4 regions of the Mesorhizobium newzealandense genome follow, and region 2 is predicted to be linked to each of the others. Evidence: predicted binding sites of a transcription regulator. Region 2 holds the regulator's gene; each other region holds the start of a gene.
The links. The regulator PhoB, encoded in region 2, activates phosphate uptake and scavenging genes when phosphate is short. The targets are predictions, from matches to a motif close to TGTCATNNANCTGTCAT.
Positions count from the first base shown of each region.

Region 1: a site for PhoB is predicted at 2,433-2,449, ahead of ACFSOZ_RS20580 (acid phosphatase). Genes of this name have one in related genera too.
Region 3: a site for PhoB is predicted at 3,275-3,291, ahead of ACFSOZ_RS07560 (YdcH family protein). Genes of this name have one in related genera too.
Region 4: a site for PhoB is predicted at 2,037-2,053, ahead of olsB (l-ornithine N(alpha)-acyltransferase). Genes of this name have one in related genera too.

Region 1 is NZ_JBHUGZ010000013.1:184,509-191,710, reverse strand. It holds gene petA (ubiquinol-cytochrome c reductase iron-sulfur subunit) at 1-146, shown strand, start outside; gene ACFSOZ_RS20590 (cytochrome b) at 163-1,464, shown strand; gene ACFSOZ_RS20585 (cytochrome c1) at 1,492-2,364, shown strand; gene ACFSOZ_RS20580 (acid phosphatase) at 2,494-3,189, shown strand; gene ACFSOZ_RS20575 (alpha-hydroxy acid oxidase) at 3,368-4,513, shown strand; gene ACFSOZ_RS20570 (adenine phosphoribosyltransferase) at 4,523-5,068, shown strand; gene ACFSOZ_RS20565 (MaoC family dehydratase) at 5,241-5,714, opposite strand; gene ACFSOZ_RS20560 (MaoC family dehydratase) at 5,711-6,181, opposite strand; gene corA (magnesium/cobalt transporter CorA) at 6,305-7,202, opposite strand, start outside.
Region 2 is NZ_JBHUGZ010000029.1:11,256-18,457, reverse strand. It holds gene ACFSOZ_RS33370 (ATP-binding cassette domain-containing protein) at 1-770, opposite strand, end outside; gene ACFSOZ_RS33365 (sugar ABC transporter permease) at 782-2,134, opposite strand; gene xylF (D-xylose ABC transporter substrate-binding protein) at 2,280-3,320, opposite strand; gene ACFSOZ_RS33355 (ROK family protein) at 3,667-4,914, shown strand; gene phoB (phosphate regulon transcriptional regulator PhoB) at 4,927-5,616, opposite strand; gene phoU (phosphate signaling complex protein PhoU) at 5,636-6,343, opposite strand; gene pstB (phosphate ABC transporter ATP-binding protein PstB) at 6,369-7,175, opposite strand; gene pstA (phosphate ABC transporter permease PstA) at 7,172-7,202, opposite strand, start outside.
Region 3 is NZ_JBHUGZ010000005.1:79,087-86,288, reverse strand. It holds gene ACFSOZ_RS07575 (phosphotransferase-like protein) at 1-550, opposite strand, end outside; gene ACFSOZ_RS07570 (lytic transglycosylase domain-containing protein) at 601-1,455, opposite strand; gene ispG (flavodoxin-dependent (E)-4-hydroxy-3-methylbut-2-enyl-diphosphate synthase) at 1,462-2,712, opposite strand; gene ACFSOZ_RS07560 (YdcH family protein) at 3,026-3,205, opposite strand; gene ACFSOZ_RS07555 (YdcH family protein) at 3,446-3,649, shown strand; gene ACFSOZ_RS07550 (IclR family transcriptional regulator) at 3,684-4,472, opposite strand; gene ACFSOZ_RS07545 (transporter substrate-binding domain-containing protein) at 4,645-5,475, shown strand; gene ACFSOZ_RS07540 (amino acid ABC transporter permease) at 5,553-6,218, shown strand; gene ACFSOZ_RS07535 (amino acid ABC transporter permease) at 6,220-6,870, shown strand; gene ACFSOZ_RS07530 (amino acid ABC transporter ATP-binding protein) at 6,873-7,202, shown strand, end outside.
Region 4 is NZ_JBHUGZ010000017.1:575,206-582,407, forward strand. It holds partial or broken gene ACFSOZ_RS27110 (hybrid sensor histidine kinase/response regulator) at 1-1,932, shown strand, start outside; gene olsB (l-ornithine N(alpha)-acyltransferase) at 2,117-2,992, shown strand; gene ACFSOZ_RS27120 (trimeric intracellular cation channel family protein) at 3,072-3,704, opposite strand; gene grpE (nucleotide exchange factor GrpE) at 3,832-4,467, opposite strand; gene ACFSOZ_RS27130 (hypothetical protein) at 4,706-4,906, shown strand; gene ACFSOZ_RS27135 (hypothetical protein) at 5,005-5,385, shown strand; gene ACFSOZ_RS27140 (fatty acid desaturase) at 5,594-6,616, shown strand; gene ACFSOZ_RS27145 (DJ-1/PfpI family protein) at 6,719-7,202, opposite strand, start outside.

The DNA of each region.
Region 1 (7,202 bases), on a different contig from region 2:
AGGAAGGCGATTTCGGCGGCTGGTTCTGCCCGTGCCACGGCTCGGTATACGACACCGCCGGCCGCATCCGCAAAGGCCCGGCGCCTGAGAACATGGCAGTGCCGGTATTCAAATTCATTTCCGATACCAAGATCCTTATCGGTTGAGGCAGGGGATATTTCGATGAGCGAGGGACACTCGACCTATACGCCCAAGACCGGTATCGAACGCTGGTTCGACGCCCGCATGCCGCTGCCGCGGATGGTCTATGACAGCTTCATCGCCTATCCGGTGCCACGCAACCTGAACTATGCGTGGACCTTCGGCGGCATCCTGGCGATCATGCTGGTGGCGCAGATCCTGACCGGCATCGTTCTGGCCATGCACTACACGGCCGACACCAATCTCGCCTTCGGCTCGGTCGAAAAGATCATGCGCGACGTGAATTCGGGCTGGCTGCTGCGCTACATGCATTCGAACGGCGCCTCGTTCTTCTTCATCGCCGTCTACATCCACATCTTCCGTGGCCTCTATTACGGCTCCTACAAGGCGCCGCGCGAGCTGCTGTGGATCCTCGGCTGCATCATCTACCTGCTGATGATGGCGACCGGCTTCATGGGCTACGTGCTGCCTTGGGGGCAGATGTCGTTCTGGGGCGCCACCGTCATCACCGGCTTCTTCAGCGCCATACCGCTGGTCGGCGAATGGATCCAGCAGCTGCTGCTCGGTGGCTTTGCCGTCGACAATCCGACGCTGAACCGCTTCTTCGCGCTGCATTACCTGCTGCCGTTCATGATCGCCGGTGTCGTCGTGCTGCACGTCTGGGCGCTGCATGTCGTCGGCCAGTCGAACCCGACCGGCATCGAGGTCAAGTCGAAGACCGACACCGTCGCCTTCACCCCATACGCGACCATCAAGGACGCGTTCGGCATGATCGTGTTCCTGTTCTTCTTCGCCTATTTCGTCTTTTACCTGCCGAACTATCTCGGCCACCCGGACAACTATACGGTCGCCAACCCGCTGAAGACCCCGGCCCACATCGTGCCGGAATGGTACTTCCTGCCGTTCTATGCGATCCTGCGCGCCATCACCTTCAATGTCGGGCCGATCAACTCCAAGCTCGGCGGCGTGCTGTGCATGTTCGGGGCCATCGTCATGCTGTTCCTGGTGCCATGGCTCGACACCTCCAAGGTGCGTTCGGCGGTCTACAGGCCCTGGTACAAGCTGTTCTTCTGGCTGTTCGTGGCCGATGCCATCCTGCTTGGCTGGCTGGGCTCGCAGCCTGCCGAAGGCAGCTATGTGTTCATGGCTCAGATGGCGACGCTGTTCTACTTCGCCTTCTTCCTGGTTGCGCTGCCGGTGCTCGGCCTGATCGAGACGCCGCGAAGGCTGCCGAACTCGATCACCGAGGCTGTGCTCGAGAAGAACAAGGGCGGCAGCGGGCATCCGACGGGCGCCACGGCCGCACCAGAGACCAAGGGCTGAGCGGTAGAGAATCTAAGGGGATTTGGCATGAAGAAGATTCTCACCTCGCTGGCGCTGATCGGCCTTGTGGCCGCCGGCACTGGGGCCGCAGCCACCTGGGCGATCGCCGCCGAAGAGGCACACAACGCGGCCGCGCCGACGCATTTCCCGATCGACGAGCCGAAGGAGATGAGCTGGAGCTTTACCGGCCCGTTCGGCACCTATGACAAGGCGCAGCTGCAGCGCGGCCTGAAGGTCTACAAGGAAGTCTGCTCGGCCTGCCATTCGATGAATTTGGTGGCATTCCGCACGCTGTCGGACCTCGGCTACTCCGACGCCCAGATCAAGACGCTGTCGGCCGAGTACACGATCCATGACGGCCCCAACGATGCCGGCGACATGTTCGACCGTCCCGGCAAGCCGTCCGACCATTTCCCGGCGCCCTTCGCCAACGAGGAAGCCGCCGCTGCCTCCAATGGCGGCGCCGCTCCGCCCGACATGTCGCTGCTGGCCAAGGCACGCGGCGTCGAGCGCGGCTTTCCGCAATTCGTCTTCGACATCTTCACCCAGTATGCCGCGGGCGGGCCCGACTACATCCACTCGCTGCTGACCGGCTACGACGAGACGCCGCCTGCCGGCATGGTCATTCCGGAAGGCACCCACTACAACCCGTACTTCATGTCCGGCGTGTCGCTGAAAATGCCCAAGCCGCTCTCCGACGGCCAGGTGACCTATGACGACGGCGCGCCGCAAACCGTCGACCAGTATTCCCGTGACGTGTCGGCCTTCCTGATGTGGGCGGCCGAGCCGCATATGGAAGACCGCAAGAAGACCGGTTTCCGCGTGCTGGTGTTCCTGCTGCTGTTCGGCGCGCTGGTCTATCTGACCAAGCGCAAGGTATGGGAAGGCGTGGCGCACTAGCCGCACACAGCCATGCGATCACAAAGGGGCGCCGAAAGGCGCCCTTTTGCATTTGCGGAGACCGGTGATGTCACATGGCCGTCACCGCATCTGGCGATCCTGTGCCGTTCTCATCAAAGGATCGCACCCATGAAAAGATACGCATCGCTCGCGGCAGGCCTCTTGCTATTCATCGTCGGCTCGGCCGCGCAAGCGGAAGACGCCCGGCCCTTCGTCACAGACAAGGACGTCGACCTGACGATGATCCTGCCGCCGCCGCCGGCAAACGATTCGGCGCAGACCAAGGCCGAACTCGGTGAGGTGCTGACGCTGCAGGTGACGCGCACGCCCGAGATGGTGGCCAGCGCCGTTGCCGACGCCGAGGAGAATGTCTGGCGCTTCGCCAACGTCATGGGGCCGAAATTCAACAAGGAGACGCTGCCGAAATTCAGCGCCTTCTTCGATCGCGTGGTGGCCACCGAAGGCGCCGTCGTCGATCCGGCCAAGGATGTCTGGAAGCGCCCGCGTCCGCACCAGCTCAGCGACCTCGTCAAGCCCGCAGTCAAGCTGTCCAGCTCCGGTTCGTGGCCTTCGGGCCACGCGACCGTCGGCACCATGATGGGCATCATCCTGTCCGACATGGTTCCGGAAAAGCGCGCCGAGATCATGGCGCGTGCGGCTGAATACGCCCACAATCGTGAGGTCGGCGGCATCCATTACGCCTCCGATGTCGAGATGGGCAAGATTTCGGGCAGCGTCATTGTCGCGGTCCTGCTCAACCGGAACGACTTCAAGGCCGAATACGACGTGGCCAAGGCCGAGCTTCGTTCCGATCTCGGCATGTGATCTTCGCCGGCAGTCGATTTTCGACGAAAGGGGCGCTTCGGGCGCCCCTTTTTGTGCTCGCGGCCAGGGCTCGGGCGGCAGCTTGGCAATTAGGCCGTTGGCACGATGACTTCCGGTTGATATTCGACGCAGGAAACGATGGCGACGGCTCGCCTCACCATGGCATTTGGAATCGATGATGCGGCTCAGCGACTGTCACAATTTTTCCGACTTCCGCCGCATGGCGCAGCAACGGCTGCCGGGACCGATCTTCAACTACATCGACGGCGCGGCGGACGACGAGGTCACCTATCGCCGCAACACCGAAAGCTTCGAGACTTGCGACCTGGTTCCCAACGTCCTGCGCGGCGTCAGCGAGATCGACATGTCGGTGACGGTGATGGGCCAGAAGCTGGCGATGCCGGTCTATTGCTCGCCGACCGCCTTGCAGCGGCTGTTCCATCATCAGGGTGAGCGGGCGGTCGCCAAGGCCGCCGCCAAATACGGGACGATGTTCGGCGTCTCCTCGCTTGGCACCATCAGCCTCGAGGAGGTGCGCAGGATCAGCAGCGGCCCGCAGGTCTATCAGTTCTACTTCCACCGGGATCGCGGCCTCAACCGGGCGATGATGCAGCGGGCAAAGGAGGTTGGCGTCGAAGTGATGATGCTGACCGTCGACAGCATCACCGGCGGCAACCGTGAGCGCGACAAACGCACCGGCTTTGCCATTCCCTTCAAGCTCAACCTGGCCGGGATGACGCAGTTCGCGCTCAAGCCGGCCTGGGCGCTGAACTATTTCACGCATGAGGGCTTCAAGCTGCCGCAGCTCGACGAGCATGTCGATATGGGCGGCGGCACCATGTCGATCAGCCGCTATTTCACCGAGATGCTCGATCCGTCGATGACGTGGGACGACGTCGCCGAGATGGTCAGGCTGTGGTCGGGCCCGTTCTGTCTCAAGGGCATCATGTCGGTGGAGGACGCCAGGCGCGCCGTCGAGATCGGCTGCAGCGGCATCGTGCTGTCGAACCATGGCGGCCGCCAACTGGATGGCTCGCGGGCGGCTTTCGACCAGCTTGCCGAGATCGTCGATGCGGTCGGCGACCGGATCGACGTCATCATGGACGGCGGCGTGCAGCGCGGCACGCATGTGCTGAAGGCGCTGTCGCTCGGCGCCAAGGCGGTTGGCGTCGGCCGCTACTATTTGTTCCCGTTGGCGGCGGCCGGCCAGCCAGGCGTCGAACGGGCGCTCGAACAGATGCGGGTCGAGATCGAACGCGGCATGAAGCTGATGGGCTGCAGTTCGATCGAACAATTGTCGCGCAAGAACCTCCGTTTCAGGTAATCTCGAACCATGAAATCCTCCCTCGAAGACACACTGGTTGCCGCGATCCGCACCATTCCGGACTATCCCAAGCCCGGCATTCTGTTTCGCGACATCACCACGCTGCTCGGCAATGCGCGCGCCTTCCGTCGCGCCATCGACGAGCTGGTGCATCCCTATGCCGGCCAGAAGATCGACAAGATCGCCGGCATCGAAGCGCGTGGCTTCATCCTTGGCGGCGCCGTCGCTCATCAGCTTTCGGCCGGCTTCGTGCCGATCCGCAAGAAAGGCAAGCTGCCTTTCGAGACGGTGCGCGTCGCCTACAGCCTCGAATACGGGCTGGACGAAATGGAGATGCACAAGGACGGCGTCTCACCCGGCGAGAAGGTGATCCTGGTCGACGATCTGATCGCCACCGGCGGCACCGCGGAAGCGGCGGTCAAGCTGCTGCGCCAGATCGGCGCCGACATCCTTGCCGCCTGCTTCGTCATCGACCTGCCGGACCTCGGCGGCCGCGCCAAGCTCGAAGCGCTCGGTGTGCCGGTGAGGACGCTGATCGGGTTTGAAGGGCATTGAGGGGCGCTTCTTAGCTTCTCCCCCCCCTGGGCTTAGAACGCCCTGAGCTATGCGAAGGGCAGATGGCCGATTGATCAACCGCCCGGCCGGGTCCCCGCTGCTTCGCAGCGTCCCGGCGTTCGTCGGCCTTTCATCGTGCCACTGGCACGATGAATTCGCCTACGCGAACCGGCTACTCACCCACCTTCACCAACACGGCGCTTTCGAACTCCAGCACCTTGTCGCCGGCCGAATCGAAGGCCTCGGAACGCAGCGCCAGCAGCCGCCAGCCGGGGCGCGAGGCGATCGGGCGGTGGGAAAGTGCCGTGCGCGTGAAGGTGATGGTCTGACCGGCATAGACCGGCTTCAGCCATTTCAGGTCCTTGAAGCCGGGCGAGGGGCCGAATTCCGGCACCGGGCCGGGGCCGCTCCACGCAGCGACCTCGGCGTCTATGCGGTTTTCCAGATTGAGTTTCATCCAGGTCGCGGCGGTGTGCCAGCCGGACGCGCAGAGCCCGCCGAGCACGCTCTTCTTCGCCGCTTCCTCGTCGATATGGAAGATCTGCGGGTCGTATTTCCTGGCGAACGCCTTGATCGCCTCGGGCTCGAATGTGTGCGAGCCCAAAGTAACGGTGGTGCCGATGCGGAAGAATTCGTCGAGGCTCATGGACGGCTCCCGGCGGCATCGCGCAGCAGGAACATGACCGAGTTCTCAAGCTCGAAGACGCTTTCGCCACGCTGGTTGAGGAACTCGCTGCGCATGGTCACGAAACCGAGTTGCGGCTTCGATTTTGACAGGCGCTTGGCAACGACCACCAGGCTGCCGGTGAGCATGTCGCCGGCCAGGACCGGCTTCTTCCATTTGACCTGATCGACGCCGGGCGCGCCCTGGCAGGTGGAGTCCAGCAGGAAGGCATCGCACAGCATGCGCATGAACATGGCGCAGGTGTGCCAGCCCGAAGCAGACAGCCCGCCCAGGATGCTGGCCTTGCCGGCTTCCTCGTCGAGATGCATCGGCTGCGCGTCGAATTCGCTGGCGAATTCGATGATCTCGGCCGCGCTTACCTCTTTCGTGCCGAGGTCGAACGAGGCACCCTCGACGAAATCCTCATAGGCCCAGGTTTTTGCGGTCATGTCTGGAATCCGGTTCATAGACCCACGATTTCGGATCGGGGTTTCCGGATGCAGGCAGGGCGCCGTTTGGTCAAGAGATTTCTATAGCGCCACGTCGTGGCTGCACGGCCTTTGGCGGGCCAATCAGAGCCAGCCGCGGCGGCGGAAATACCAGAAGGGCAGGATCGCCGACAGCACCATCATGGCAATGGCGAAGGGGTAGCCCAGTTCCCATTTCAGCTCGGGGATGACGTCGAAATTCATGCCGTAGATCGAGGCGACCAGCGTCGGCGGCAGGAAGATGACGGCGGCGACCGAGAAGATCTTGATGATGGCGTTCTGCTCGATCGAGATCATGCCGAGCGTGGCATCGAGCAGGAAGCTGATCTTCTGCGACAGGAAGGTGGCGTGGTCGGCGAGCGACAGCACGTCTCGCGACAGCGTCTTGATGCGCGCCTTGGTGTCCTTACTCATCTTGGTCCGGGTCGAGGCATGGGCGAAAAAGCCGGCGAGGCGTTGCAGCGAGATCAGGCTGTCGCGGATCGAGGAGGCGATGTCCTCCTTGCGGCCGATGGCTTTCAGCAGCTCCTGGAAGTCGCGATTGCGCTTGGAAACCTTGGTCGATCTCGCCTCGAAGATATCGCGCGAGATTGCCTCGATGTCGCGGCCGGCGCGCTCCAGAATATCAGCCAGGCGATCGACGATTGCCTCCAGCAAGCCGATCAGGATGGTGTCGCCGCTGGTGCAGCCGGTCGCCACCTTTTCGGCGCGTTGCGGAAAGGTCTTGAACGCCTTCGGTTCGTGGTAGCGCACGGTGATCAGCCTGGTGCCGGCCAGCACGAAGGTGACCGGCGACATCAGGGGGTCGTCGATCTCGGTCTGGGCAGGCAGGGTGGCGGTCATGAAGTAGGCGCCGTCCTCGACATAGAGGCGGCTGGAAATCTCGATCTCCTCCATCTCCTCGCGCGTCGGAATGGCGACGCCGAGCCAGCTCTCGATGGTCGCTTCCTCTTCCTTTGTCGGGGTGAGCAGGTCGGCCCAG
Region 2 (7,202 bases):
GGAATGGCGCCGGGTGGGCATTTGCCCAGAATGATCATGCCAAGCACCTCGTCCTGCGTCACGTCAGTGGTGCGCGCGGTACCGACGACCTGGCCGTTCTTCATGACGCAGACCCGGTCGGCAAGCTCGAACACGTCGTGGATGTCGTGACTGATCAGGAAGATGCCGATGCCGTCCGACTTGAGCTGCTTGACCAGCTCGCCGACCTGCGCCGTTTCCTGCGGACCAAGAGCCGCCGTCGGCTCGTCCATGATCAGGATGCGCGCGTTGAACAGGATCGCGCGCGCGATCGCCACCGATTGCCGCTGTCCGCCCGACAGCTTGATCACCGGCTCCTTGAAGCGCTGGAAGCGGGGATTGAGCCGGCCCATCACCTTGCGCGCCTCGGCCTCCATCGCAACGTCGTCGAGCGTGCCCCAGGCGGTCATCAGTTCACGGCCGAGGAACAGGTTGGCGGCGGCATCGACATTGTCGGCCAACGCCAGCGTCTGGTAGATCGTCTCGATGCCGTATTTCTTGGCGTCGCGCGGGTTGGAGATCGATGCCTCCTCGCCATTGACAAAGATCTGGCCCGAGTCGCGCTTGTAGGCGCCGGACAGGATCTTGATCAGCGTCGACTTGCCGGCGCCGTTGTGACCGAGCAGCGCCACGACCTCACCGGGGAAAAGATCGATCGAGGCGTCGTCAACGGCGCGGATACCGCCAAAGGCGATCGAAATGTTCCTCATGTCGATCAGCGCGGTGGCGGCGGGAGCAGTCTTGTCAGTCATGGCCATGCCTCCTAGACGCGCTTGCGATAGACAGTGTCGAGCCAGACGGCGATGACCAGCACGGCGCCGACGACGATGCTCTGCAGCGGCGAGTCGACGCCGAGCAGCACCATGCCGGACTGCAGCGACTGCATCAGAAGTGCGCCCAGCATGGCGCCGATGATCGTTCCCGACCCGCCGGCGAGCGACGTGCCGCCAATGACGGCGGCCGCGATGACCAGCAGTTCATCGAGCGTTCCAAGCACGTTGGTCGATGAATTCTGCCGGGCCGAGGAGATCGCAGCGGCGATCGTCGCCAGCACGCCCATGATCATGAACACCTTCATGGTGACCCAGCGCGTGTTGATGCCGGCAAGGTTGGCAGCCTCCGGATTGCCGCCAATGGCAAAGACATAGCGGCCGAAACGGGTGCGGTTGGTGATGAAGGTCATGACCAGCCCGACCGCGACCGCCATCAGCACCGGTATGGCGATGCCATGGGCGATGAACAGGCCGCCTTCGGGAACGGTGATGTTGTTGGCCGCCGCATATCTGTTCACGATGCCGATCGGCCATGGATAGGAATTGGCGAGCCACACCGCACCCATGATGACCGCGCAGGTGACAGCGCCGAGCAACGTCTCGGCCCAGATCGGCCGCAGCGGGAACCGAAAACGCTTGCGCTGCACGCGCCCGTTGAACAGCGCAAACACCACGGCAAGGCAAGCGACGATACCAACAACCCAACTCCAGGTCGCGCCGATCGATCCCGCAGGCCCGCCGCCCATCAACTGGAAAGTGGCGTCAAGCGGCGCCACCGTCTGGCCGCTGGTGACCCACCAGGCGGCGCCGCGCCAGACCAGCAGGCCGCCCAGCGTGACGATGAAGGCGGGCACTTCGAGATAGGCGATGACAAACCCCTGGAAGGCGCCGATCAGCAGGCCGAGCGCCAGGCCGATGACCAATGCCAGAACCCAGATCCACGGATTGCCGAGTTCGAGCCCGACGAACCGCACCAGGAAATGCACTTGCGCAAAGCCCATCACCATGCCGACCAGGCCCTCGGCGGAGCCGACGGACAGGTCGATGTTGCGCATGACGATGACCAGCACCATGCCGCAGGCCATGATGGCCACCGCGGATGTCTGCACCGACAGGTTCCACAGGTTGCGCGGCGTGAGGAAGGTGCGGCTGTCGAAATCGAGCGGATTGACACCAAGGCGCAGGCTGGAAATGGCGTGCAGTCCGATCCAGATGATCAGCAGCGCGCCGACCATGCCGAGCATGCGGGTGTCGATCTCGGTCGCTTTCAGGAACCGGGCGACCACGCCGAGTTCCGACGCGCGCGCGGTGTCGACCTGCGGGTTGGACGTCGTGTCGGTCATGATTTCCTCCCACCGGCTTGCCGTCTGACGCGGATGCCGGAACCCAGCCTAGAAGCTATCCGCCTGATGCGGAAACACAAATCTTTTTGAGAAAACGCCGCGGCCTTTGGGCCGCGGCGTTGATATCGAGTAGGTTCGGCCAGCTTTAGTTGCAGGCCGCGACGGTGCCGGCGGCGACGCCCGCGCAGACTTCGTCCTTCTTGATCCAGCCAGCGTCGATGACGACGTTGAGATTGTCCTTGGTGATGGCAACCGGGGTCAGGAACAGCGACTTGACGGTGTTGCCGCCAGGCGTCGTGAAGTCCTTGGCGCCGGCGATGTCGCCCGTCTTCTTGCCGTCGGCCAGCTGCGAGGCGATTTCGGCGGCATTCTTGCCGAGTTCGCGCGCGTCCTTCCACACCGACACGGTCTGCGTGCCGAGCGCGATGCGGTTCAGCGCGGCGTGGTCGCCGTCCTGGCCAGAGACTGGCACGGTGCCGGCCAGGCCTTGCGCCGTCAGCGCCGCGACGACGCCGCCGGCGGTGCCGTCATTGGCCGCGACCACCGCGTCGACCTTGTTGTCGTTGGCGGTGAGGAACTGCTCCATGTTCTTCTGGGCGTTGGCGGGCAGCCAACCGTCCGTATAGGCCTCACCGACATTCTTGATCTTGCCGCTGTCGATGGCCTCCTTGAGCACTTCCATCGAGCCCGAGAACAGGAAGTCGGCATTCGGATCGGCACCCGAGCCCTTGATGAAGACGTAGTTGCCTTCCGGCTTGACCTTGAACACTTCGCGGGCCTGCATGCGGCCGACCTCCTTGTTGTCGAAGGTCAGGTAGAAGACGTCCTTGTTCTCGATCAGCCGGTCATAGCCGACGACCGGAATGCCTTCGTCCAGCGCCTTCTGCACCGCCGGGCCGATGGCCGAGGCATCCTGCGCCAGGATGATCAGCGAGTTGGCGCCCTGCGAGATCAGGCTCTCGACATCGGTCAGCTGCTTGCCGGGATTGGACTGCGCGTCTGCGGAGATGTACTTGTCGCCGGCGGCCTCGATCGCCGTCTTCATGGCGGCCTCGTCGGTCTTCCAGCGCTCTTCCTGGAAGTTGGACCACGAAACGCCGATGACCTTGTCCTTCGCCTGCGCGACCGACACGAGCGTCAGCGACATGGCGACACCCGCCAGGATGGCGGCTGTGAATCTTTTCATATTATCCTCCCTGCGCCGCGTATGGCGCGACCAAACTGACCCGTAGGCCGGCACAGAAGCTCTATTTTTTCGAGCCTCGAAAAAATACTGGTCCAACGGCCGAACGCTGTCAACATCGATTCTGATGGATTTTGATGTCTCTCTGAATTTTTTTCGAGCCCCGGAATAAATAATGACAGGATGGCAGGCTTCTGCCAGAATTTGGTCAGCGCATGTCGCCCAAAAGTGCGCAGCGGTTTGGGCGACGTGAGCGGAAACAACGCCTGAGGTGCGTCGCGCTTCAGGCTTCGCTGACAGCCTTCGGGGGGCACGAAAGGCTGCAGCGACCGGGAGGATGTGAAAAAACATGTCGGTCGGAATCCGCCACGACGATCTGCGCCGTCGCAACCGGGCGATGGTGATTGCGGCCGTGCGTCGCGCCGGACAGCCGTCACGCACCGAGATCGCCGCGACCACTGGCCTCAGCCACTCGACCATATCGGCGATCTCCTCCGACCTGATCGGCGAAGGCATCCTGGCCGAGAGCAAGCCGAGCGAGGCCGGCTCGCTCAAACGCGGCAGACCGCAGGTCGGCCTCAGCCTCAATCCGGAAGCGGCGGCGGTGATGACCGTAGTGCTGTCGCTGAACTTCCTCTCCGTCGCCGTCATCGACTATGCCGGCCAGGTGATCGCCGAGGAACAGCGCCGGCTCGATACGCTGACGATGTCGCGCGACGCGCTGGTCGGCGAATGCGTCGCCATCGTGCGGCGCCGCCTCGAAGACCCCGATCTCGACGTCCGCAATGTCGCCCGCATCGCGCTGGCGATCCAGGGCATCACCGACACGCGTGCCCGCGCCATGTTGTGGTCGCCGATCACGCCGCACACAGATATCGCCTTCGCCGACATACTCGAGGACGAGTTCGGCATCCCCGCCACCATGGAGAACGACTGCAACATGATGGCGGTGGCGCTGCGCTGGCGCGATCCCCAGCGCTACCGCGACGACTTCATCGCCATCCTTTTGTCGCACGGCATCGGCATGGGCCTGGTGCTGAAGGGCGAACTGTTCACCGGCACCCATTCCTCGGGCGGCGAGTTCGGCCATATGATCCATCGGCCGAACGGCGCGCTGTGCCGCTGCGGACGGCGCGGCTGCGTCGAGGCCTATGCCGGCAACTACGCCATCTGGCGCAACGCAAGGCAGATGAGTGAGGACGCAGAACCCGTCGCCGATGTCAGTGACGCTGACATGCGCGCTCTGGCAACTGCGGCTCGCGAAAGGGATGGACCCGAGCGCGAGGCCTACCGCAAGGCCGGCGAAGCGCTCGGCTACGGTCTCGGCAGCCTGTTCGCGCTGATCGATCCGGCGCCGGTCGCCATGGTCGGTGTCAGCGCCGCGGCCTTCGACCTGATCGAGCCGGCATTGCGCGAGGCGATTGCCCAGACCGCCGGCGGCCAGCACTCGAAATCGATATCCTTCGACACCGAGCCGAACGAACTGCCATTGATCCGCGAAGGCTGCGCCATGCGCGCGCTGACTTTCGTCGACCAGGAGATTTTCGCACCTGGCGCGCAGACAAGATCCGGCCTCGTTGGCAAGAACGTGGCGTGAATCAAACGGGAGTCAATCTTCCCTGATCGCGTATCCGGCACCGCGGATGGTGCGGATGACATCGGGCATGCGGCCATTGTTGACCGCCTTGCGCAACCGGCCGACATGCACGTCGACCGTGCGCTCGTCGATGTAGATCGTCTCGCCCCAGACATTGTCGAGCAGTTGGCTGCGCGAGAACACGCGGCCGGGATGGCGCATCATGAACTCGAGCAGGCGAAACTCGGTCGGGCCGAGCCTGATCTCGCTCTTCTTGCGATAGACCCGGTGCGATTCACGATCGAGCACGATGTCGCCGACCTTGAGCACACTGGACAGCACTTCCGGCTTGGCGCGGCGCAGCAGCGCCTTGACCCTGGCCATGAACTCCGGTGTCGAGAACGGCTTGACCAGATAATCGTCGGCGCCGGTCGAAAGGCCGCGCACACGATCGCTTTCCTCGCCGCGCGCGGTCAGCATGATGATCGGCAGCCGCTCGGTCTCGGGACGCATCCTTAGCCGGCGGCAGAGTTCGATGCCGGAAACCGCCGGCACCATCCAGTCGAGCACCAGAAGGTCGGGGACGTTCTCCTGCAACCGGATCTCGGCCTCATCACCGCGCGTCACCACCTCGACCTGGTAACCCTCGGACTCCAGATTGTAGCGGAGCAGCACGCCTAGCGGCTCCTCGTCCTCCACCACCATGATGCGTGGCGCGATCATCGACTGGTCACCCCTGTCGTCATGCCGCCGGCGCGGACATTGCCGTCTCGTCCTGCTTCGGACGATTGGCGGGCAACTGCGTACCGGTCAAAACATAATACGCATTCTCGGCGATGTTGGTGACGTGATCGCCGATCCGCTCGAGGTTCTTGGCGCAGAACAGAAGATGCGTGCAGGCGGTGATGTTGCGCGGGTCTTCCATCATGTAGGTCAGCAGTTCGCGGAACACGGAGGTGTATTTGACGTCGATGCGCTCGTCGTCGGCGCGCAGTTTCGCCAGCGCCGCGGCGTCGCGCGCCGCATACTCCTCGATGACGCCCTGCACCTGGATCAGCACCAGCTGCGCCATTCCATCGATGGAGTGCGACAGGTCGCGCGGTGTGACGCTGAGGCCGACGGTGCCGACGCGCTTTGCGATGTTCTTGGCAAGGTCGCCGATGCGTTCGAGATCGCCGGCCATGCGGATCGAACCGACGACATGGCGCAGATCGTCGGCCATCGGCTGCCGCTTGGCGATCAGCGTGATGGCGCGGTCATCGAGCTCGCGCTGGCGCGCGTCCATGATCGCGTCGTCTGAAACAACGCGCTGTGCCAGCGCGTTGTCGGAATTCAGCAGCGCCTTGGTGGCACCACCGACCATCGAGCCGGCGAGATCGCCCATGTCACTGATGAGCCTGCTGATCTGTCCGAGATCCTCGTCGAAAGAAGCGACTGTGTGTTCGCCCATGATCCTGTCCCTCGTATGCCTGAGCTCAGCCGAAGCGGCCGGTGATGTAGTCCTGCGTGCGCTTCTCGCGGGGCGACGTGAAGATCTTCTCGGTGCGGTCGAACTCGACCAGTTCGCCCAGATACATGAAGGCAGTCTGCTTCGACACGCGCGCCGCCTGCTGCATATTGTGGGTGACGATGACGATCGTGTAGTCGGCTTGCAACTCGTCGATCAGCTCTTCGATCTTGGCGGTCGACAGCGGGTCAAGCGCCGAGGCCGGCTCGTCGAGCAGGATGACTTCCGGCTTCACCGCCACGGTACGGGCGATGCAGAGCCGCTGCTGCTGGCCACCGGAGAGGCTGAGGCCGCTGGCGTTGAGCTTATCCTTGACCTCGGTCCACAGTGCGGCGCGCTTCAGCGCCTGCTCGACGCGGCCGTCCATCTCGGACTTGCTGAGTTTCTCGTAGAGCCTGACACCGAAGGCGATGTTTTCATAGATCGACATCGGGAACGGCGTCGGCTTCTGGAACACCATGCCGATCTTGGTCCGCAGCAGGTTGAGGTCCTGCGAGCGGTCGAGAACGTTCTGGCCGTCGAGCAACACCTGGCCCTCGGCGGTCTGCTTGGGATAGAGTTCGTAGATGCGGTTGAAGACGCGCAGCAGCGTCGACTTCCCGCAGCCGGAAGGGCCGATGAAGGCGGTGACGCTGCGCTCGGGCAATGACAGCGTGATGTCCTTCAACGCCTTGCTCTGGCCGTAGTAGAAGTTGAGGTTCTTGACCTCGATCTTGGCCTTGCTGGCGGTTGCCTCGGCGGCGATCGTCATGTCTGGAGACAACATCTGGCTCATTTGTCCTCTCTGCGTCCGGTCAGGCTG
Region 3 (7,202 bases), on a different contig from region 2:
GAAATTCTTGCTGGATGCGACGGGCGCATTCGAGTGGCGTAAGCAGGCTGGTGTCGACTGCCAGGTCGTAGTCTATGTTATGGTTCACGCGCCCATATTGCCAGCGCGCCAGGCCTGGCATGCGGTCGGCACGCTGCGCTTCGCGCGCTTCCAGCACCTCCAGCGGCGCCATGACACCGACCACGTGGAGGTCGAAAGCCGACAGCAGTTCGAGATAGTCTGATATTTCGCCATTGTAGAGCACATCGTCGACGATCAGGTTGTTGCCTTGCCCGGCCATGGCGGCGATGGCGTGGCGCATGCCGCGCAGGGTTCGCGCACCCACCGGCCCGGTCCTGATCACGACCGAAGGCTTGCCGTCCTGCCGGGTGGATTCATAGGAAAAGCCATCCGCATGGTCCTGCAGCGCGTAGGGCAGCATCTCGATGAAAGTGTCCATCTGGACATGCAGGAAGGGCGCGGCGGTGATCGTCTGCAGCGCCCTGGCGATCGAGCCCTTGCCGGCGCTGCCAACCCCATTGAGCAGAACGATGCTGGCAACTTTGGTCATGGCACCCCGACTCTGCCTTTTCTGTGCAGCCCAGCAGTCCAACCGCTGGACTACCGGTTGCGCACCACCACGCACGCTCCGCCGACGCTCTGCAATTTCCGGCAGATGACATTGGCGGCGGCGCGGTCGTCGACACCGATCCTGACCGCGTAGATGCCGCGCCGGCCGATCGGTGTGCGCACCCGGCTGACCACCGGATCATGACCGCTGAGCAGGGCCGGAAACCGGCTTCTTACCCGCAGCCATTGGCCGATCGCGGCACTGCGGCGGAAGTTGCCGGCCACCTGGATGCCCCATGGTTTTATATTGATCGAGGCCATCGCCACGGTCTGCGACATGATCACCGGCAGCCTCCGGCAAGCGACGGCAAAATCCGACTTCTGATCGAGCGGTTCGACCTTGCCGGCATAGATCCGGTCGGAAAACTTGTCGACCGGCTCGCCCATGATGTCGAAAACATAGCTCTCGGTCTCCATCGGCAGGAAACCGCCGGAACCGAGCCAGCGCGAAACCCGGCTTTCACCAGAATTGTAGGCGGCAGCCGCCAGGCCGAGATTGCCGTAGCTGGTTTTCATTTCGGCGAGATACTTCGCCGAGGCCGGAATCGCCTGGTTGATGTCGAAGGAATTGGCGAGCCCACGCATCTTGGCGGTGCCCGGCATGAACTGGGCGATGCCTTCGGCGCCGACCGGACTGACGGCGTTGGGATCGAAACGGCTTTCCTTCCAGATCAGTCGGGCGAAAAAGTCCCGGGGCAGGCCGTTCTGATCGGCATGGGCCTGGATCAGGGTGCAGACCTTGTCGATGAGCCTCTGCTTGGCGGATTGCGGCGGATCGGCCTGAGCCAGGGTCGACCAGCCCAGTCCGCACAACAAAATCAGCGCCGCCCAGAGGAAACGCAGCATTTTGATCTACTCTGCCGCGGCTTTGCCGCGACCAAACCGTTGCTCGATATAGTCGGCGACCATTTTCTCGAAATCCGCCGCGATCGACGGCCCGCGCAGCGTCGCTGCCTTCTTGCCATCGACGAAGACAGGCGCCGTCGGCGTCTCGCCGGTGCCGGGCAGCGAAATGCCGATGTCGGCATGCTTGGACTCGCCCGGACCGTTGACGATACAGCCCATCACCGCGACCTTGAGGTTCTCGACACCGGGATATTTTTCACGCCACACCGGCATGTTCTTCCTGAGATCGGCCTGGATGTTCTGGGCCAGTTCCTGGAACACGGTGGAGGTGGTGCGGCCGCAGCCGGGGCAAGCGGCGACGATCGGCACGAACTGCCTGAACCCCATGGTCTGCAGCAATTCCTGCGACACCTGCACTTCACGTGTGCGGTCGCCATTCGGCTCCGGCGTCAGCGAAATGCGGATGGTGTCGCCGATGCCTTGCTGCAGCAGAATGCCCATCGCGGCGGACGAAGCGACGATGCCTTTCGAACCCATGCCGGCCTCGGTCAGGCCAAGATGCAGCGCATGGTTGGAGCGGGTGGCGAGTTCGGTGTAGACGGCGATCAGGTCCTGCACGCCGCTGACCTTGGCCGACAGGATGATCTTCTCGCGGCCAAGGCCGATCTCTTCGGCCATTTCGGCCGACAGGATCGCCGACTGCACGATCGCTTCGCGCGTCACTTCCTGCGCCGTCAGCGGGAAACCCTGGGCCTGGTTGTCGTCCATCAGCCGGGTCAAAAGCTCCTGGTCGAGCGAACCCCAGTTGACGCCGATGCGCACCGGCTTGTCGTATCTGATCGCCATCTCGACGATTGCCGCGAACTGCCGGTCCTTCTTGTCCTTGAAGCCGACATTGCCCGGATTGATGCGGTATTTTGCCAGCGCTTCGGCGCAGGCCGGATGATCGGCCAAAAGCTTGTGGCCGATATAATGGAAATCGCCGACCAGCGGCACGTTGATGCCGAGCCGCGCCAGCCTTTCGTGGATGCGCGGCACGGCGGCGGCACTCTCGTCACGATCGACGGTGATGCGCACGATCTCGGAGCCGGCGCGGTGCAGCGCCGCGACTTGCGCAACCGTCTGGTCGACATCGGCCGTATCGGTGTTTGTCATCGACTGCACGACGACAGGCGCGCCGCCGCCGACGACCACGCCGCCGACATCGACGCCGACCGAGGTGCGGCGGGGGAAGGGAGAGGAAAAATATCCGGTCATGCCGGCAGCCTTTTGTCTCTGGAGCGCCATGTGTCCACTTGGACGCACAAAGACGCCCCGGGCCGATGCGCTAAAGTCCGGGCATGAGGTGGATGAGCAAAGATGGCTTGTCAATGGCGACAGGTCGCCACTGGCCGCAATTGGCCCGCCGCCGGGATCAGAAATGATCCATGATCCGGCGACGGCCGAAGCCGAAATTGAGCTGAATGGAAGTGCAGGCTCGGCTGAGAGATAGCCCAAAATCCACCACACCGGCGGCAGTTGCCGCCGGCAAGAGAGGCCGTGGATCGTGATCGGCTATGTCAGGAGGGCATCAATGCGTGGTCGGTTGCGCTCTCAGTTTTTCAATCTCGTCCTTGAGTGCCAGCTTGCGTCGCTTGAGATTCACGATTTCGAGGTCGTCGACCGATGGATGGTTCATCGCGTCATCGATCTCGCGCTCGATGTCGCCGTGTTTCCGCTGCAACTCATCAAGATGGGATGCAAGAGACATGATTGGTTCTCCCTTTCATGGATTCCTCGATTGCAGCCGTCACGGCGCGTCCACCGCAGGTTCGCTTCTGTGACGGCACGGTGACAGTGTGCCACCTTCCGGCAGCGATGTCGAATGCTGCGTGGTAGCATTCCACGACAATGTGAAATGTGATATGGGCTGCGCGCCGGTGACAAAAGACCCCGGCCCCGCCCAATCAGGCCCAGTTTTTGGGCGCCGCAGACGTGCAGACGGTAGAGAATGTCCGATCAGGAACAGGCCGATATTCGCCTCGAATTTTCCCGGCTGAAGCAGGAACACGCAGATTTCGACGCGGCGATCAACGCGATGATCGCCACGAACTGCGACCCGTTGCAGATCCAGCGCATGAAGAAGAAGAAGCTGTTCCTCAAGGACCGGCTGATGGCGCTGGAAGACAAGATCATTCCCGACATCATCGCGTGACGGCAGAGCTGGGTCGCTCCTGATCGCTTTGCGCCTATCCGGCGATCGAAAGCCTGGCGGCGCGGTCGCGCAGCAGGCTGATGAGACTGCCCGTCCGCTCCTCTGTCGTGTCAATGGGAACCACCAGGCACATCGTCGCCTCGACCTTGCCAGGCCCTGAAAAGACCGGCGCGGCGAGGCATTTCGTATATGCATCGACAAGGCCCGAGGTGACGCAATAGCCGGTGGCTTCAGCCTTCGCTATGTCGGCGACGAAGTCGTTGAGAAGCAGTCTGCGGCCGTCCGGCAGGATGAGATCATCTTCGGATATCATGTCTTCGATCCGGGCCTGTTCGAAGCCCGCCAGAAGCAGCCGTCCCGAAGCGGTCCAGGGCAGCGGTATCTGCAGGCCGGTGGCGGAGCTGATGCGGAACGGCCTGGTGCCCGGGCTTGAATGGACAATCGTATAGCGGCCGCTCTGCAGCATACACAGTTCAGAGGTTTCGCCGGTTTCGCGCGACAGATTGTCGACCTCCTGGCGCCCGCGCCTCAAGAGGTCGTTGCCCCGCACATAATCCATTCCGTAGAGATAGAGCTTCTTGCCGAAATAGACGCGATTGCCGTCGCCGGCCATTTCCAGCAGGCCGGCATCGACCAGCGATCGCACCAGCGTGTAGGTCGTCGAGCGGGGTGCGTTCACCCCCTTGGCAAGATCGCCAATGCCGATCGCCCGCTGCGTCGTATGAAGAAACTCCAGGATCTCGAGCACCCGGTTGAGGCCTTTTTCGCGGGAGCTCGAAATCTTCTCGTCGGCTGAAACTGCCAAGGCACTGCCATCTTGCATTGTCGATTCCTCGTGTTAGTATCTGTCTTGTACAGGATACAAGCGTCTCTTGTAAGAGACAATCGCTCTGAAAATCAACGATGCGTGTATTGCCTGTGCATAGGGGAACACAACACGAAAGGAGGTCGCCGTGAACGACACATCCGGAAGACGTGATTTTCTGAAATTGGGAATGGCAGGACTGGCCACGGCTGGCGTGCTGGCAACCGTCGATGCCCAGAAGGCTGCTGCCCAGGCAGCACCCGACAGTGTGCTGCGCACCGTACTCGATCGCGGCAAGCTGATCGTCGGCACCGGCAGCACCAACGCACCCTGGCACTTCGAGAACGATGCTGGCGAACTGGTCGGCATGGACATCACCATGGCGCGCATTCTTGCCAAGGGACTTTTCGACGATCCGACCAAGGTCGAATTCGTCATGCAGGACCCGGCGCAGCGCATTCCCAACGTGACCACCAACAAGGTCGACATCACCATCCAGTTCATGACTATGAGCGCCCAGCGCTCGCAGTTGATCAATTTTTCCCGACCCTACTATGTCGAGGGTGTCGCCTTGCTGACCCTTCCGACCGCCGAGAACAAGACCTTCGATAAATTGCTTGCCGCTGGTTCGGCGACACGCGTCTCGATCCTGCAGAACGTCGATGCCGAAGCATCGGTGCACATAGCTCTGCCGCAGTCGCAGGTGATGCAGATCGACACCCAGGCCAACGTGTTGCAGGCGCTGGAAGCCAAGCGTGTCGATGCCGCCGCGGTTGATCTTTCGACCGTGCGTTGGCTTGCCTCGCGCAATCCGGACAAATACTTCGATGCCGGCAAGAGCTGGTTCTCGATGCTGTATGGCGCGGCGCTCCGGCAAGGCGACCTCGACTGGCTGACCTTCGTCAATCAGACCTTCACCATAGCCATGTTCGGTCACGAAACGGCGCTATACGACGCCGCGTTCAAAGATTACTTCGGACAGGAGCCACCGGCCCGCCATCCTGGTTTTCCGGTCATCTGATCCAGTTGGCGGAAGGGCAGCATTCGGCGCCCTTCCGCCAGCTTCTCCTCGACGGCCCTTCGCACTGAGGCGGACGCATGGGCTATGCCCTCAACTTCAACTTGATCTGGCGGCATTTCGACAAGCTGTGGGGCGGACTGCTGCTCAGTCTCGAACTGGCCGTCATCTCGATCGCCATCGGCATCGTCATCGGCTTGGTTCTGGCGGTCTGGTATGTCTCGGCAGGGCGCGTGGTGAGATCGGCCATCGCCGCCTATGTCGAATTCATCCGCAACGTGCCGCTGATCCTGCTCGTCTACCTCGTCTTCTATGGCTTGCCGACCGTGGTCGACGTCGCCTACAGCGCCCAGACCTCGTTCATCTTGACGCTGGCGGTCTATAGCGGAGCCTACCTGGTCGAGGTGTTTCGCTCGGGCCTCGAAGCGGTTCCGCGCGGCCAGCTCGACGCCGGCAAGGCAATTGGCCTGACGCCATGGCAGCGACTGCTCCACGTGCGCCTGCCGACCATGCTGCGCATCACCTTGCCGGCGCTGTCCAACACCTTCATCTCGCTGTTCAAGGACACTTCCATCGCTTCGGTCATTTCGGTGCCCGAGCTCACCTACGGCGCCCAGTGGATCAACTTCAACACCTTCCGCATCGTCGAGGTCTACCTGGTCACGACGGCGATGTACCTGTTGACGGGCTATGCGCTGCTCTTCGGGCTGCGGCTCGTCGAGCGTCGATTTAGGGCGGCGCGCTGACATGCTGACCCAGATCGCCTATGCCTTGCCGTTCCTCGCACAAGGCTTCGCCTTGACCCTGTGGGTGTCGCTGCTGGTCGTGGTCCTGTCGCTCATCGCCGGCGTCCTGCTGGGCGTCGGCCTGGTTTATGGCCCGGCACCGCTGCGCTGGGCGGTGCGCATCTTCAGCGACACGATCCGCGGTATTCCGATCCTGGTGCTGATGTTCTTCGTCTATTACGGCCTGCCCGCGATCGGGCTTCATCTGCCGTCGTTCTGGGCAGCCGTGCTTGCGCTCACTCTGTTCAAGACGGCGCAGGTCATCGAGTACCTCAGGGGCGCGGTCGGCTCCATCCCGAAAGGGCAGTCGGAAGCGGCGATGGCGATCGGGCTGACCTTTCGCCAACGGCTGACCTACGTCATCTTCCCGCAGGCATTCAGGCGCTTCCTGCCGCCCTGGATCAACGGCGTCACCGATGCGGTCAAGGGCAGTGCGCTGGTGTCGCTGCTCGGCATCACCGACCTGATGCAGGCCATCAACCAGGTCATCGGCCGCACCTATGAGGCCATGCCGCTCTACATCCTCGGTGCGCTCATCTACTTCGCGGTCAACTATGCCCTTTCGCTCGCCAGCCGGCGGCTCGAGCGTCGTTTCTCCTTCATCCGGGAATAGCAATGTCCACAAGTTCGAACGACACCCCGGCCCTCCTCGACGTCCGCGACGTTTCCAAATCCTTTGGCACCGTCCAGGTCTTGCGCTCAGTCAGCCTGCTTGTAGCGCGCGGCGAGGTGGTGACGGTCATCGGCCCCTCGGGCAGCGGCAAGACCACACTGCTGCGTTGCGTCAACTTCCTGGAAAGCTACGACAGCGGCTCGATCCGCATCGACGGCAAGGAGGTCGGCTTTCGCGACCCGGCAGCCCGTCAGCGCCGCAGCGAACGCGATCTCGCCGCGATGCGCGCCGAAACCGGGATGGTGTTCCAGAGCTTCAACCTCTTTCCACAC
Region 4 (7,202 bases), on a different contig from region 2:
TGCAGGAGAGCGAGGAACGCTTTCGTGGCCTGATCGACGCACTTGGCGACCTCGTCATTCATCGCGACCGCGATGGCTACATCGTCTATGCAAACAAGGTCTTCGCGGATCTCGTCGAAACCGATCAACGCGACCTTGCCGGCAAGACCCTGGCGGACCTTGGCATCGATGTCGGCATCGTTCCGGATGCCGCCTTTTCCGACCATGAGTGCCTGAGTTCCACCGACGTCTCCATCCGTACGCCGAGCGGTCCGCGCTGGTTCTCATGGATCGAACTGTCGGTGCGCGACAAGGACAGCGGCGCCGCTTCGCATCGCGCCATCGCCCGCGACATCACCGCCCGGAAACGAGCCGAATCCTCACTGATCACCGCTCGCGAGCGGGCCGAATACGCCAGCCAGGCCAAATCGCGCTTCCTTGCCACCGTCAGCCATGAAATTCGCACGCCGATGAACGGCATCATGGGCATGGCCAGGTTGCTGGCCGACACCAGCCTGTCGCCGGAACAGCAGACCTATGTCGGCGCCGTCTCGACCTCGGCCAGCGCATTGCTCGCCCTGATCGAGGATCTGCTGGATTACTCCAAGATCGAGGCTGGACGCTTCGACCCGGAGCCGCAGCCGATGTCGGTGCGCGAGATCGCCGACAACATCGTCGAATTGCTCGCCGCCCGCGCCTTCGCCAAGGATATCGGGCTGGGCTGTCACGTCGAGCCCGACGTGCCGCAATTGATCACCGCCGATCCGGGCAAGGTCAGGCAGGTGCTGCTCAACCTCATCGGCAATGCCATCAAGTTCACCGACAGCGGCGGCGTATTGGTGAGCATCGCACGCGCACGCACCGAAACCACCGACCGTATCTGCTTCACCATCGCCGATACCGGTCCGGGTCTGCATGAGGAGGACCTGGAGCGCATTTTCGAAGAGTTCGAACAGGCCGACGGCACGTCGACGCGCACGCATGGCGGGGCCGGCCTCGGCCTTGCCATCTCAAGACGCCTGGTGGCGGCCATGGGCGGCGCGATTTCAGTATCCAGCCGGCTCGGCCAGGGATCCGAATTCGTCTTCGAAATCCCGGCAATATCGGCCACCGAAGCACCGCAGAGCCGGCAGAACGCGCTCTCGGGCAAGCGCGCGGTGATCCTGTCGAAAAAACGCCGTCGAGGCCGATGCCATCGCCCGCACCATCCGCGCCAATGGCGGCGCGGTCGACGTCGCCACCACCGCCGCGCAGGCGGCGCCCTTCGCCGACGGCTGCGATGTGCTCCTGGTCGACGCGGCCATGGAAGAGAGCGACGGAAGGTTGCTCAAGCGCCTGCGCCAGAGCGGTTTCGCCGAATGCGAGGCCATCACGCTGATCGCTCCGACCGATCGCGGCATGCTCGGCGAGTTCCGCGCCAGCGGCTACGCAACGTTCCTTGCCAGGCCGGTGCGGGGCGGAACGCTTCTGCGTGTGCTGTTGAGCAGCCATGCTCCCACCCTCACCCAGCCGCAGCCGGAAAAGGGTGGCGCCCCCGCACCTCGTGCCATCGGCAGCCGCCAGCGGGGACTGTCGGTGCTGATCGCCGAGGACAATGACATCAACGCCATGCTTGCCCGCGCCACGCTGCTGAAGGCCGGGCACCGCGTCAAGGTGGTCGGCAATGGCAAGGCCGCCGTCGAGGCTGTCACCGGCGCCGGACACAAGAACCGCTTCGACGTGGTTCTGATGGATCTGCACATGCCGGTCATGGACGGACTGGACGCGATCGCCGCCATCCGCCGCCACGAGGAGGAAACCGCCGTGCCGCCGGTGCCGATCATGGTGCTGTCAGCCGACAGCCAGGAAAAGACCCGCCATGCGGTGCTGGCCCATGGCGCCAGCGGCTTCGTCACCAAGCCACTCGACCCTGACGCGCTGGTCAATGCCGTCGAGGGACAGGTCGCGGCCTGAGCCGCTTTTCTTCCTCTGCGCCGGTCCGTTTCCTCCCGTAACGTAGCCGGTTGCCCGTATTCGCCAGCCGACGAAGTATTGCCCACGACGTCGTATCACGGTACTGTCACAATCCTGTTGCACCTACACCGTATCCCCGTGCCAAGAGGGATGGCTCGAAGGAGAATCACTCGTGCATACAGTTATGCCGGAATGTGACACTCGGCCGAACGCCAGCAGCGCCTTGCTTGCCGGGCGTAACGTCGATTCCGTCATAAAGGGCGCAGCACTCGCCCGAATCGGTAATCTCGAAGTGCGGCTCGCCCGCAACGAGGCCGAGATCGCGGCCGCACAGGAAGTCCGCTACCGGGTGTTTTACGATGAACTTGGCGCCAGGAAAGATTTGTTCCAGGCACAGGATCGCCGCGACGCCGACCGGTTCGATCCGCTCTGCGACCATCTGCTTGTCTTCGATACCTCGCTCTCCGGCCCCGAACATCGCCGCATCGTCGGCACCTATCGCCTGCTGCGGCAAGAAATCGCGGCCGCCGCTGGCGGGTTCTACTCAGAAGGCGAATTCGAGCTGACCAAGCTCATCGCCCGTCACCCCGGCCAGCGTTTTCTGGAACTCGGCCGCTCTTGCGTTTTGCCGGAATACCGCTCGAAGCGCACCATCGAGGCGCTGTGGCAAGGTATCTGGGCCTATATCAACCATTACGAAATCGGTGTGATGACCGGCTGCGCTTCCTTCCACGGCACCGTGCCGGCGGCGCATGCCGAGGCGCTCACCTATCTCGCCCACCACTGCCGGACGAATTCCGCCTGGGACGTGCGCGCGGTGTCCGGACGCTACTGTTCGATGGATCTGATGCCGATCGAGGCGGTCAACGCCAAGGCGGCGATCGCGGCGATGCCGCCACTGGTCAAGGGCTACCTGCGCGTCGGCGCCCGCATCGGCGATGGCTGCGTCATCGACCGCGAATTCTCGACGGTCGACGTGTTCGTCGTGATGCCGGTCAAGGAAATCGGCGCCCGCTACGTCAATTATTATGGCGGGGAAGCCCAGCGTTTCGCGGCGTGAATAGCGAATAGGACGTAGTGCCGGGAGTTGCGCGGCAACAGCCACTATCCGCTACTCCCTATTCGCTATCCCCTTCTTTTCACGGGATGTCTTCCGGCCGCCGGCCGGGCCGGCTCTTGTAGGGGGGAAACGCCCAGCCGAAACGAAGCGCGCCGCCGCGCACGGCGAACGCCGTGGCGAAGCCGGCCCATCCTGAAACAATCTGTGGCAAGCCGGCGACATCGCCGGCTGTGAAGATGGCGGCACCCACGAGCGCGGCCGTGACATAGATTTCCGGCTTCAGCAGCACCGAAGGCTCCCCGGCCAGAAGATCACGCAGGATACCGCCGAATGTGGCGGTCAGCATGCCGGTGATCACCGACACCGCCGGCGAGCCGGTGATGGCAAGTCCCTTGGCCGCGCCCATCACGGAAAACGCGGCAAGCCCGATGGCGTCGAGCCAGAGCAGCAGCTTGTAGCGGGATTCGACGCGGTGCGCGGTGAAGAACACCACAACCGCCACCACCGCGCAGATCAGCACATAGTCGCGGTTTCCCACCCAGAACACCGGCACGTTGAGGATCAGGTCGCGAAACGTGCCGCCACCGATGCCGGTGACGCTGGCCAGGAACAGGAAACCGATAATGTCGAGCTGCTTGCGTGAAGCGGCAAGCGCCCCGGTCGCGGCAAAGACGGCGACACCGGCATAGTCGAGAAGCGCGATCGGGTTCATTGTAGGACCAGGAGAGTAAGGGAATGGGGCAGTAAGGCAGTATGTTTAGCACGAAGGCGTACGATTGGAGCGCCCCCTACTGCCCTACTGCCCTACTGCCCTACTGCCCTACTGCCCACTCCCCTAACTAGGCATCCTTCTCGGCCTGCTCATTGACAGGCCCCGGCTCGACCGGCGTTTCGCCGGCGGCAAGCTTGGGGCCGCCCTTGGCAACGCCGACCATGGCCGGGCGCAGCACCCGCTCGCCGATCGAATAGCCCGGTTGCACGACCTGGACCACGGTGTTGGCCGGGACATCCGGATTGGGCACCTCAAACATCGCCTGGTGGAAATTGGGATCGAACTTCTCGCCTTCCGGCGTGAGCTTCTTGACCCCGTGCCGCTCCAGCGCCGACAGCATGGCGCGCTCGGTAAGGTCGACACCTTCGATCAGCGCCTTGAAGCCGGCATCGCCCGATGCCTTGGCCTCGGCCGGGATGGCGTCAAGCGCGCGGCGCAGATTGTCCGACACCGACAGCATGTCGCGTGCGAAATTCGCCACAGCGTAAGTGCGCGCGTCGTGCACGTCGCGTGCGGTGCGGCGGCGCAGGTTTTCCATCTCGGCCGCAACGCGCAGCGCGCGGTCCTTCAGTTCTTCATTTTCCTTCAGCAGCCGCACAAGGGCTTCATAGTCGCCATCGATGCTGCCTTCCGTGCGCTCGGCATTGGCCTCGGTCGCCTCGACTTCATCGGGCGCGCGTTCGTCTTTTGCCTGGTCGCTCATCGCCGTTTCCCGTCAATCTCGAATGATGTGGATTTTGAGCCCGATATCGAGGTTTGGCGGTCAAAAATCAAGGGGTAAGCGATAGTGGGGGCTCGCGGCCGGGGCAGGACAACGAATGGCAAGATCCCTCGATTTTAATTCAAATTTTACCCTAACCGCCGGCTTTGCTTGCCACAAACGCGTGATGCGGGAACCATTCCCTTGCTGCAGGAGTTTCGAAGCCGACACAGGATTTGAGATGATGACCCGCAAAAAAGGCGAAAAGGGAGAAAAGCTGGCCGCCGAGGTCAGGCGACAGTTCGGCGCCGAGACGGTGACGCGCTTTCTGCGTACCTTGCCGGCCTTCCGCACCGACGCCGACATTCCCGACCGGTTCAGGGAGCTGCTCGACCGCCTCGACGGGGCGGAGGACGGTGACGCCGGCTGGCGCCGGCAGTAATCCAACGACCAATCTTGTCAGCAAACCTCTATCGGCAATAGCCTGAGAGAGCCGAACCATCTAATGACAGATGCAGTGTGGTTCACATGGAGGACGTAATGCGCAAGGTTTCGATCACCTCATTGCTGTCGGCGCTTGTCGGCCTCGGTGCCGTTACGTTGGTGGCCTTTCCATCACAGGCAGACAGTCTGCAGCTGCAACTGGGCAAACACGGCCCGCAGCTGAAGCTCCTGGAAGATTGCGATCCCAATTACAACGATTGCGAAGGCAACCGACGCGACTACCGGCGCGACCGCCGTCAGTCACGAGGCTGCACGGAGGACCGGGCTCTCGACAAGGCGGACCGAATGGGCATCCGTCGGGCAAGGATAGAGTCCGTCGGCCGCCGGGAGATCACGGTCCGCGGCAGACAGGATGGCGACCGCGTGCGCGTGACTTTTGGAACCGAGCGCGGCTGTCCCATCCTCGACCGCGAGTAGAGATCGACCCCAAAGCGGAAACCCGATGCTCAAGCGACAGAGAGCAACGGGCTCCTAGCGACCGGGCTTCAAAGCTCCGCTCCAGGGTGGACCATCACGCTGATCAAGCTCCGATTGGCTGGCTCGACCGGGGCCACGCGACAATTACGCACAGTAATTTTGCGTGAGCTTGCCTTGCGGCGGCGGGGCGCCCCGCCTATGCTTCCTGATGAACATGATTTCCCCTGAGGCGGCCGCCAACAGCAAGCGCGCCTGGCTTAAGATTCTGGCGCGCTACAAGAAGCCTGACAGGCGCCGCAGCACCGTCGAACTCGCCATCACCCTCATTCCGTTCGCCGTGCTCTGGGGACTGTCCTCGGCCGCCTATGCCTATGGCCATTGGTGGGGTCTGGTTCTGATCCTCCCCGCGGCCGGGTTTCTGGTGCGCATTTTCATGATCCAGCACGATTGCGGCCATGGCTCCTTCTTCGCCAACCGCTATGCCGACGACTGGATCGGCCGCGCGCTCGGCATCCTGACGCTGACGCCCTACGACTGCTGGCGGCGCGCGCACGCGACGCATCATGCCAGCGCCGGCAATCTTGACGAGCGCGGCATGGGCGACATCAGGACGCTGACCGTTGCCGAATACCGGCAAATGTCGTGGCGAGGCCGCCTTGCCTATCGTCTCTATCGCCACCCGCTGGTGATGTTCGGGTTGGGGCCGATCTGGCTGTTCATCTTCGAGCAAAGGCTGCCCATCGGCATGATGCGGGGCGGCCTGACGCCCTGGGTGTCGTCAATGACCACCAATCTGGGCATCGCGGTTGCGGCAGCTATCCTCATCTGGTTCGTCGGCCCCGGCGCGTTCCTGGTTGTCCATCTGCCGATCGTCATCCTCGCCGGGTCGGCCGGTATCTGGCTGTTCTACGTCCAGCACCAGTTCGAGGAGACGGAATGGGCAAAGGATGCCGACTGGGAGTTCCAGCACGCCGCCCTGCACGGATCGTCCTACTACGACCTGCCGCCGGTGCTGAACTGGTTCACCGGCAACATCGGCGTTCATCATGTCCACCACCTCTCCGCCAAGGTGCCGGGCTATCGGCTGCAGGAAGTGCTGCGGGATTATCCCGAACTGCGCGGCATCGGTCGCGTCACGCTGCTCGACAGCCTGCGTTGCGTCAAACTAGCGTTGTGGGACGAAAACCGCCGCAAGCTGGTGTCGTTCCGCGAGGCGCGGGCAGCAGCATAAAGAGCCGCCGCACCATAAGGCGCGGCGGCATTGGCAACTCCTGGATATGTCTTTCGACGTGATTCCGGGCGGAAAACCGGACACGCTTTTCCTGGACTTGGATCAGGCCGCCTGGCGCTCGTCGCGCATCAGGATCTCGCCATGGCGGATCTCCGTGCCCAGCACCTTCAGGCATTCGCGAATGAAATTGGACAGGCCTGGCCAGCCCTTGGCTGAAACGAGATTGCCGTCGACATGGGCGCCGGTCGGCGCGACGTCGATATAGATGCCGCCGGCGAGCGTCACCTCCGGCTCGCAATAGTGTAGCGCCGCCACTTCCCGACCCCGCACCACGCCGTCGACGGCGATCAGGATCTGCACACCATGGCAGATGGTGAAGATCGGCTTGCCGGCCTCGTGGAAATGCCGCACCAGCGCCTGCACCCGCTTGTCGATGCGGATATATTCCGGCCCGCGCCCGCCCGCCGCATAGACGGCATCGTAGTCGTCCGGCTTCACCTCGGCGAAGGTCTTGTTGAGGATGTAGTCGTGGCCAGGCTTTTCCGTATAGGTCTGGTGGCCTTCGAAGTCGTGCAGCGACGTCTTC